2 regions of the Parajatrophihabitans canadensis genome follow, and region 1 is predicted to be linked to the other one. Evidence: riboswitches for the same ligand, from Rfam matches in the RefSeq annotation. Region 1 holds a riboswitch; the other holds the start of a gene.
What was found. A riboswitch is a leader RNA that binds a small molecule or an ion and turns the genes downstream of it on or off. The one in region 1 is predicted to bind S-adenosylmethionine.
Positions count from the first base shown of each region.

Region 2: another riboswitch for S-adenosylmethionine. It lies ahead of thrC (threonine synthase); the one in region 1 lies ahead of ACSMXN_RS03245 (putative leader peptide).

Region 1 is NZ_CM132445.1:674,632-678,827, reverse strand. Features, by position in the region: gene ACSMXN_RS03255 (amino acid ABC transporter ATP-binding protein) at 1-433, opposite strand, end outside; gene ACSMXN_RS03250 (amino acid ABC transporter permease) at 430-1,437, opposite strand; gene ACSMXN_RS03245 (putative leader peptide) at 1,711-1,824, opposite strand; SAM riboswitch class IV at 1,843-1,956, opposite strand; gene ACSMXN_RS03240 (aminotransferase class V-fold PLP-dependent enzyme) at 2,044-3,402, opposite strand; gene ACSMXN_RS03235 (DUF1684 domain-containing protein) at 3,520-4,196, opposite strand, start outside.
Region 2 is NZ_CM132445.1:545,991-550,186, forward strand. Features, by position in the region: gene ACSMXN_RS02635 (hypothetical protein) at 1-129, opposite strand, end outside; gene ACSMXN_RS02640 (hypothetical protein) at 126-467, opposite strand; gene ACSMXN_RS02645 (DUF3263 domain-containing protein) at 751-1,143, shown strand; gene ACSMXN_RS02650 (LytR C-terminal domain-containing protein) at 1,153-1,713, shown strand; SAM riboswitch class I at 1,774-1,949, shown strand; gene thrC (threonine synthase) at 1,961-3,238, shown strand; gene ACSMXN_RS02660 (DUF6328 family protein) at 3,235-3,756, opposite strand; gene ACSMXN_RS02665 (cold-shock protein) at 4,143-4,196, shown strand, end outside.

The DNA of each region.
Region 1 (4,196 bases):
GGCCCAGCAATCCGCGAGCAGTCTCGAGAGCCTCGCCCTTCTGAGCGCGCTTGTTCGCAATCAGCGCGGCAGAGACGTTGTCCAACGCGCTGAGATGGGGGAACAGATTGAAGTTCTGGAAAACGAAGCCAATTCGCCCGCGCTGGCTGAGGATCGCACGTTCGCTGAGCTCCTTCAGCCGGGTGCCGTGCCTTCGCACTCCGATCAACTCGCCATTGATGCTGACGTACCCGATGTCCAGCTTCTCCAGGTGGTTGATAGCCCTGAGCAAGGTTGATTTCCCGGAGCCGGAAGGGCCCAGGATCACGGTGACTTTGCCCGCCGGAATCGTCAGGTCGATTCCATCCAGGACCCGATGGGTTCCATACCATTTGTGGGCATCGTGAATCTCCACCACCGATGGCTCGACGAAGGCCTCGACGGTGCTCGTCATCGTGCGGCGCCAATCTGGATACGGGCGCGGACATCGCTGATACTGCGTCGGATTCGCTGTATGGGCGTTGGAGGCATGGTTCGCAGCGCCCCCCGGGAGTAGTACCGCTCGACGTAGAACTGAGCGATCGAGACCAAACTCGTCAGGATCACGTACCAGACCGTCGCGACGAGCAGTAGCGGAACGATGTCGCCGGGGTAGGTGCTTCCCATGCTCTGCACTTCACCGAACAGATCGAGTAGCGACACATAGAAGACCAACGAGCTGCTTTTGATCAGCCCGATCAGTTGATTGACATAGGACGGGACGATGGCACGCAGCGCTTGAGGCAACACGATGCGGCCGAACTGGTAACCCTTCGGTAGCCCGAGAGCCGCAGCGGCCTCGTGCTGGCCTTGGTCCACCGACAGTATTCCGGCTCGAACAACCTCCGCCGCGTAGGCCGCCTCGCTGAGGCTCAAACCGATGACGGCGATCACCATGTCGCTCGCGAGGCTCGATTCGCGAAAGTTACCAAAGGCGGGACCAAAAGGTACGCCAACGCTCATCGTCTTGTACAGAGCCCCAAAGTTGTACAGGATCAACAGCACCACGATCAGCGGGATCGAGCGGAACAACCAGATATAGATCCAGCTGACTGCCCGGAGAATCGGGCTCTTTGACAATCGACCCAATGCAAGCAGGATCCCTCCGATCAAACCGAAGAGAGCGCTCCACGCAGTCACCTTCAGCGTGATCACCAGACCACGCAGAATGACCGGCCGAGCAAACCAGTACTGGAAGCGATCCCACTGATAGAACGGGTTCGTGATCAGGCCGTGTACGACTTGGGCAAGAACGACCAGCACGACGACGGTTGCAATCCACCGACCGGGATGTCGCAGCGGGATCACCCGTTGCGCCGACAGGGGCCGCAACGACGGACCCTCTGTCGGCGCAGCGGGATTGCCGTCCGCGCCGGAGAACTCGGTCGCGGCGGTGGCTTGACCACTCAGCCCAACCATCGGTTGCTGCCAGTGGCCGATGGTCGATTGCGTTGGCAACACCGGTGTCTCTGTCGTTGGCGCAGCTGGCTCGGTCACGGAAACTCCTACAATCAAAGGACATGCGGGCGCGCAAAGGCGGCCGGGACAAGACGAGAGGAACATCAATACGTCCGCGACGCGGCGTTCGATATCAGCGGCTCCGCAGCCGCCATGGACGATGGCTCCGAGCGTTTGATGAGCGGCGCAACTGGCTCGCCTATCAGGCCAGGACCAGAAGGCGGCGAAGACTATCTAGGAGCGACAGAGCGCGCTTGATACCCGCGCGAGATCCACGTGCCGACGTTCGATGAAGCAGCCGCTGCTACGCAAGTGCCGGGAGCCGGCGGCGAGCTTGTCGCTTGTCACGAGGTTCTCCTTGATCGTCGATCACGCTTGCCGAAGCACGATTGCTTCGACCTGGTCGTCACCCGGGGCACCCCACCGCGACGCGAGGGTTGCCAGCCAGCAAGCCGGGGCTATCCGCTGGCGTTCATGACCGTGGAACGAAACTATCATCCCTCATGGCCAAGGGAAAGACTCTATTGTCTACCTCACAGATAGGATTACTTCTATATGGTGAATGCGTTAGGTGGTTGCGCAAGGCGATGCCGGTAGCTGACTTTCATCGCCTGCAAGCCAGTTCGGCGAGGTTCGCGGGTCAGGAGACGGCCCGAGAGCGCCATCGACCAATTCGTAGGTCCACGAGGGTCCGTTCGCCGCGAGTGAGGCGAGTGCTTCCAAGAGCCGGTCGATGTCGGCGGTAGTAGTGCCCAGCCCGACGCTCGCGCGCACCGCACCGCGATCGGCCCCGAACCGTGTTAGTAACGGGTGCGCGCAGAATCGCCCATCCCGCACTCCGATGCCATGTTCGGCTGATAGATATTGAGCAATCAGCTCCGGTGAGAATCCGGGCAGGGTGAAGGTCACCATCCCGACCCGCTCTGCCTCGTCGCCCCAGAGGCGCAGACTACAAGCTCCCACCTCGGCCAGGCCATCGTCGAGCCGTCGGAGCAAAGCCGCTTCATGCTGTATCAGCGCAGCTTCAGACAAATCGCGTATCGCGCGGCATGCCGCGGCCAGCGCAACCGCACCGATCACGTTTGGCGTGCCCGCCTCATGCCGAGCCGGCGAGTCCGTCCAATCGGTGCTGTCGATCGTCACATGCCGCACCGCTCCCCCGCCGGCAAGATACGGCGCCGCCGCGTCGAGCCAATCCCTGCGCCCGATCAGCGCCCCTGACCCGAAGGGCGCGTAGAGCTTGTGCCCGGAGAAAGCGATGTAATCAACACCGACATCGGCGATGTCCACGCGACGATGCGGCACCAGTTGCGCGCCGTCGACGGCAATGCGTGCCCCGTGGCGGTGGGCTACGTCAGCCAACAGAGCGAGCGGGAGTAGCTCACCCGTGACATTCGAGGCGCCCGTCACGGCAAGCAACGCAGCAGGGGTCCGGGCAAGCTCTGCCTCCAAAGCCGTGACGGTCTCCGCAAGCGTGTTGCGCGCAAGCACCACCCGCCCGTCGCGAACCTGCCAGGGCAAGAGATTGGCATGGTGCTCGATATCTAGGTACACGACCGGACCAGGGGCCGCAGTCGCAAGCAGGTTCACTGCGTCCGTCGTGTTGCGGGTGAAGATCACAACATCTGCCTCGCGCGCGCCGACGAAATGGGCGACCGTCGTACGGGCGGATTCATAAGCTGCCGTACAAACCTGGGACGGATAACCGGCGCCGCGATGGACGCTTGAATACCAGGGCAGCAGTTCGTTCACCTGGTCAGCAACGACTTGCAAGGCAGGTGCGCTGGCCGCGTAGTCCAGATTTGCATAGCGCACCTGCCGACCGTCGACGAGCGGAACGACCTGCTCCGCGCCTACCAGCGTGCTAAGTGCTGCGTTGGCTGGAGCCAACTGATCTGTAACAGGATCCCCAAGAACTGTGGACATACGTGATAACTCCAGGCTCCTTCGGGTGGCGCTCATGACATCTGAACGGACTCTCGGATCTAGCTACGCTGATGCGACCGGGTCGTGACCGTTGCCTCGCTGGTCATCGGTGGCCTTTCACCGGCGCTCGTGTGGAATCTTCTCGCCCGCCTCGACGGCAACCGGCAGCTGATTCTCGGCCGGCGGAAGTGGGCAGGTGGCCAGATCGGTATAAGCGCAAGGGAGATTCGTTGCGCGGTTGAAGTCCAACCGCACCCGCCCGTCGGCGTCAGGAGGGTCAATGGCCAGCGCCCGGTTCGCGGCGTACGTCGTGACGCCTGACGTGGCATCGGTAAAGAGGACCAGCAGGCTCCCAGCTCCCTTTCCGTTGAACGCGGTGAGGCTCAGCGGCTGTCCCTCGAGCTCGAATTCGATCCGGCCCGGGGCGTCATAGACGTGTTGCAGGCCTTCGACGGCAGCTCCGACGGTCGTAGGGCGAGGCTCGTCGAACGGCAAGTAGCGGCCGGTAACTGCCCACCTCGGGTCTGGAGCGTAGGCAGGCGTATCGACGAAGCGGACGAGCAATGGGTTGCTCGGGTGCCGGGGCCGGATGATGTCGTGGCCGCCGCGCTTGGCGACCTCGATGACCACATCGCCGGAAACCGGGTACAAGCTGTCCCGCTCGGCGATCGGCCCGAAATTGTGTTCCCCGCGCAGCGTGGCGCCATTGAATTCGAGGGTTTCCCCTTCCGCCAACACGACACGGACACCGTCCTGGCCAGTCGACCACTCGCCTGGCGCATCATCAAATCGCT
Region 2 (4,196 bases), 130 kb from region 1:
CACGACAGCGGCGTCGCCGAGCACCGTTGCCAGCTTGTCCAGGACTCCGGCGAGAGCGCTCAGCTCAACGAAGTCAGCGGCGATCGAGTACGCCCCGCCGGTGACCGCGACCGTCCCGGCGCTCGTCATAACAGCTCGACAATCGGGGCTAGGCCAACGCTGCTGCCGACCGTCGCGGCGAGGTGAGCTGCGGCTCGAGCCCGCTGGGCTGCCGTGTCTTCGTGGTGATGCTGCACGGCGGCGGTGTCGCGAAGTTTGTCGGCGACGCGGTGACAGGCGCCAAGCAGGTTCTGGAGCGCGGCGGAGAACTGGAGGGAGGCCGGCGAGTGCCATTGGCAGGCGCCCGCGCGAGCCCGGAGTTCATCGCAGGCGCGGTCGAGCTGTTGTGCCGTCTGTTCAAGCCTGCGGCCGAGCACGCCGACCGGCGCGTAGCGGCGGGGAGCACAGTTGTGTTGATTCGTTGCCATGGCACGAGCGTGGTCGGTTCGTCGCCTCGATATCCGGCTTTGCGGCTGGCTGTGGAAATCGAGAGCTAGCTGTGGATATCGGCCGATCGTGGCGTGCGGAACCCAGTGGGCTGACGCGACACGCACGGCTGATTCAATGACGACTGGTTCAGCGACCTCGCGCCGAGCATGGTTGAATGATTGCGCACCGAATTACACCGGTGAGATTCATAGTCCAAGACCTGTTACAGGTGACGTATTGGCGGGGGCCGACAGTCCGCCCGCGATGATGCTCGGAGGCCGCATGGAACTCGCGCCCACCGCGGTCAATGCACCCGGCGGCAAGCCTGACGCCGGCGCACCGGCCGTTTCGGGAGCCGATTCTGATGGCGCACCACCGATCGAGGTGGGTGTGGCTCCTGGCGCAGAAGAGTCTGAAGAGCTGGGTGGCCTCAACCGGCGAGACCGCGAGATTCTGGCCTTCGAACGACAGTGGTGGAAATACGCCGGCGCCAAGGAACAGGCCATTCGCGAGTTGTTCGATATGTCCGCTACCCGCTACTACCAGGTGCTCAACGGACTGATCGACTCGTCAGAAGCGCTGGCGGCAGACCCTATGCTGGTCAAGCGGCTGAGGCGACTTCGAGCCAGTCGCCAGCGGCAGCGCTCTGCTCGCCGCCTGGGCATCGAGGTCTAACCATAATTTATGTCGCATATTGCTCCGCCGTCGTCGCGACGTCGGCGTGTTGAGTTACTGCTTGGCGTCGTTTTGGCGTCGGTCGGGGTGCTCGTCGCGGTCCTTGCCTTTGTCGCGCTGAATCACCCCAAGGGGCGCCAAGCCGACCGGGCTAGCGTCGGAGTCTCTAGTTCCGCCTCCGCCGCTACGACCAAGAAGTCGACGCCCGCCACGACGTCGCCGAAACCAACGACATCTACGACCGCAGCGGCACCGACCGACCCGGCTACGGCGACCAAACCGACCGTCAATCGCCCGTCCGTCATTGTGCTGAACAACTCGGGCACCGACGGGCTGGGCGGCATTGCTGTGACAAGGCTCGTACAAGGCGGCTGGACAGCAACGGACGGCGGCGTCTTCAGCGGCGACATTCTCTCTACCGCGGCCTACTACGACCCGAACGCCGCTGGGGCTCAGTCGGCGGCAACGGCACTGCAGGCTCAGTTTCCGCAGATCAAGCGGATCAAGCCTCGTTTTGACGGCCTTCCCGAGGGTCCGATCGTCCTCGTTCTGACCAGCGACTACAGTTAGGCGCACAACGTTCGGCAGTGCGTGTCATTTCTTGCCTGGTTCCGCGCGCGGACTACATATCGCTCATCCAGAGGGGCAGAGGGACCGGCCCGTTGAAGCCCCGGCAACCACCGCGATAGACCGTATTGCTGCTGACGAATGCAGCGTGTGGCGTCCAGCCACATAGACCGGCGACATCGCGAGGTAGGTGCCAACTCCGGCCTGGTCGTCACCACGACGCCCGGGAAAGATGAGGAGAGGCCTCGGAATGACTGCTGTGATCAATCGCCCCGCTGGTACGTCCGGCGAAACTCCCGCTTCAGGTTTGGTGTGTCGCAACTGCGGCGCGACCTATCCCCTCGGCGCCCAACACGCCTGCTTCGAGTGTTTCGGCCCCCTTGAGATCGGCTACGACCCGCAGCGGCTGGCGCGCGTGACCCGCGCCCAGATCGAGGCCGGGCCATATTCGCTCTGGCGCTACGCCGGATTGCTGCCCGCCGGGCACAACGCCGAGACTCGGGTCGATTCCGGCACCGGCATGACGCCCTTGATCAGGGCCGACAGGCTCGCGGATCTGCTGGGGTTCACGGCACCGGTGTGGGTCAAGGACGATTCAGCCAACCCGACCCATTCCTTCAAGGACCGGGTCGTTTCGGTGGCGATCACGGCCGCGCGCGAACTCGGCTTCAGCCGGATCGCATGCGCTTCAACCGGAAACCTCGCCAACTCCGTGGCCGCCCACGCATCGCGAATCGGCATGGACTCGATTGTCTTCATTCCGGCGGACCTCGAACCCGCAAAGATCACTCAGACCGCGATCTACGGCGGCACTCTGGTCGCCATCGACGGCTCCTACGATGACGTGAATCGGTTGTGCAGCGAGCTCGCGGAGACCGATGAGTTCGAGTCCACCGCGTTCGTGAACGTCAACGTGCGCCCGTACTACGCCGAGGGCTCGAAGACGCTCGGGTTCGAGGTCGCTGAGCAACTCGGCTGGCGGCTGCCGCCCCAGGTCGTGGCACCGATGGCATCGGGGTCGATGCTGACCAAGGTGCACAAGGCGTTCAAAGAGCTGCAGGCAATCGGTCTCGTCGAGCCGAGCGACTACCGGATTTACGGTGCCCAGTCCACCGGCTGCTCACCCATCGCCCAGGCGTTCGCCGACGGTAGCGACACCGTGATTCCGGTCAAGCCGACTGGCATCGCGAAATCGCTCAACATCGGAAATCCCGCGGACGGGCCGTACGCCCTCGACGCCGTTCGCTCCACCGGCGGCGCGATGGCTCATGTGAATGACGACGAGATCCGGGCCGGGATCCAGTTGCTTGCTGAGACTTGCGGCGTGTTCACCGAAACGGCTGGCGGCGTCACGACGGCCGTGCTGAAGAAGCTGGTCGAGTCCGGCCAGATCGACACCACGCGTGAGACGGTCCTTTACAACACCGGCGACGGGCTGAAGACAGTCGATGCGGTCGCCGAGCAGGTTGGCCCGACCGCGGTAATTCCGCCGACGCTCAAGGGGATGCGGGCAGCAGGTTTGCTCTAGCGGGACGCTGCCGACTCACGTCGTCGATCGCCTGCGCGGTCGCGGTACCACAGCGGCAGAGCCACCCATAGCAGCAGAAACACGATCGCGAGCAGCGCGGTTGTGGTTATCGCGAAGGCTCGTCCGACGACGTAGTCGAGAATCAGCAGTACGCCGCTGAGGACCGACAGCAGCAGGAAGCTCGTGCCGGCAATCGCCAACCTGCTCGCAGTCAGCACGAGTTCTTCTTTCAGCCCCTGTCGAAAGACCAGCCGGTGAAAGGCTACCGGCGCGATCAGCAATGCGATGGCCAGCGTGGACAATATCAACGTCAGCACGTAGATCGTCCGCTGAAAGGTGTCGATGCTCTGGAACCGCTGCTGAAACGCGATCGACAGCATGAAGGCGAACAGGATCTGGACGCCGGTCTCTGAGACCCGTAATTCTTGGAGCAACTCAGCGTAGTTGCGATCAAGGCGCGCGGCGTTGGTTTCATTGCGCCCGTCGTCGGCTGCTGTCGACAGATCTTCATCGGCCATGCGGGCGCCCCCACGATCGGTACGGATCATCGGTCGGTACGGATCGGTCCAGGCTATGCGCCGGACGGCGCACCGGACGAGATCGACGACAACATCGGACCGACGCTGACATTCGGGATCAAACAGGCGGCGACGGGGACGGAGGGTAGAGCATGCGGGTTGCGCGTTGCATATTCGATGGTCTCGGTTTGGTTGAGATTTCTAGCCAGTGAATCTCGTTGCGTGTTAATTTCTGCCTTGGTCGTAGTACCAAGCGTTTCGCCAGACGAAGGGCCACGACGGCAGGCATCACGCCGACCGGCCGTGCGCGTTGATCGGGACCGAAGGAACGAAGACCCCGCCCTCACGACGGGTGAGCGACGGAAGGCCCCTAGCAAGGAGTGCACGTGGCCCAGGGCAGCGTTAAGTGGTTCAACAATGAGAAGGGCTACGGCTTCATC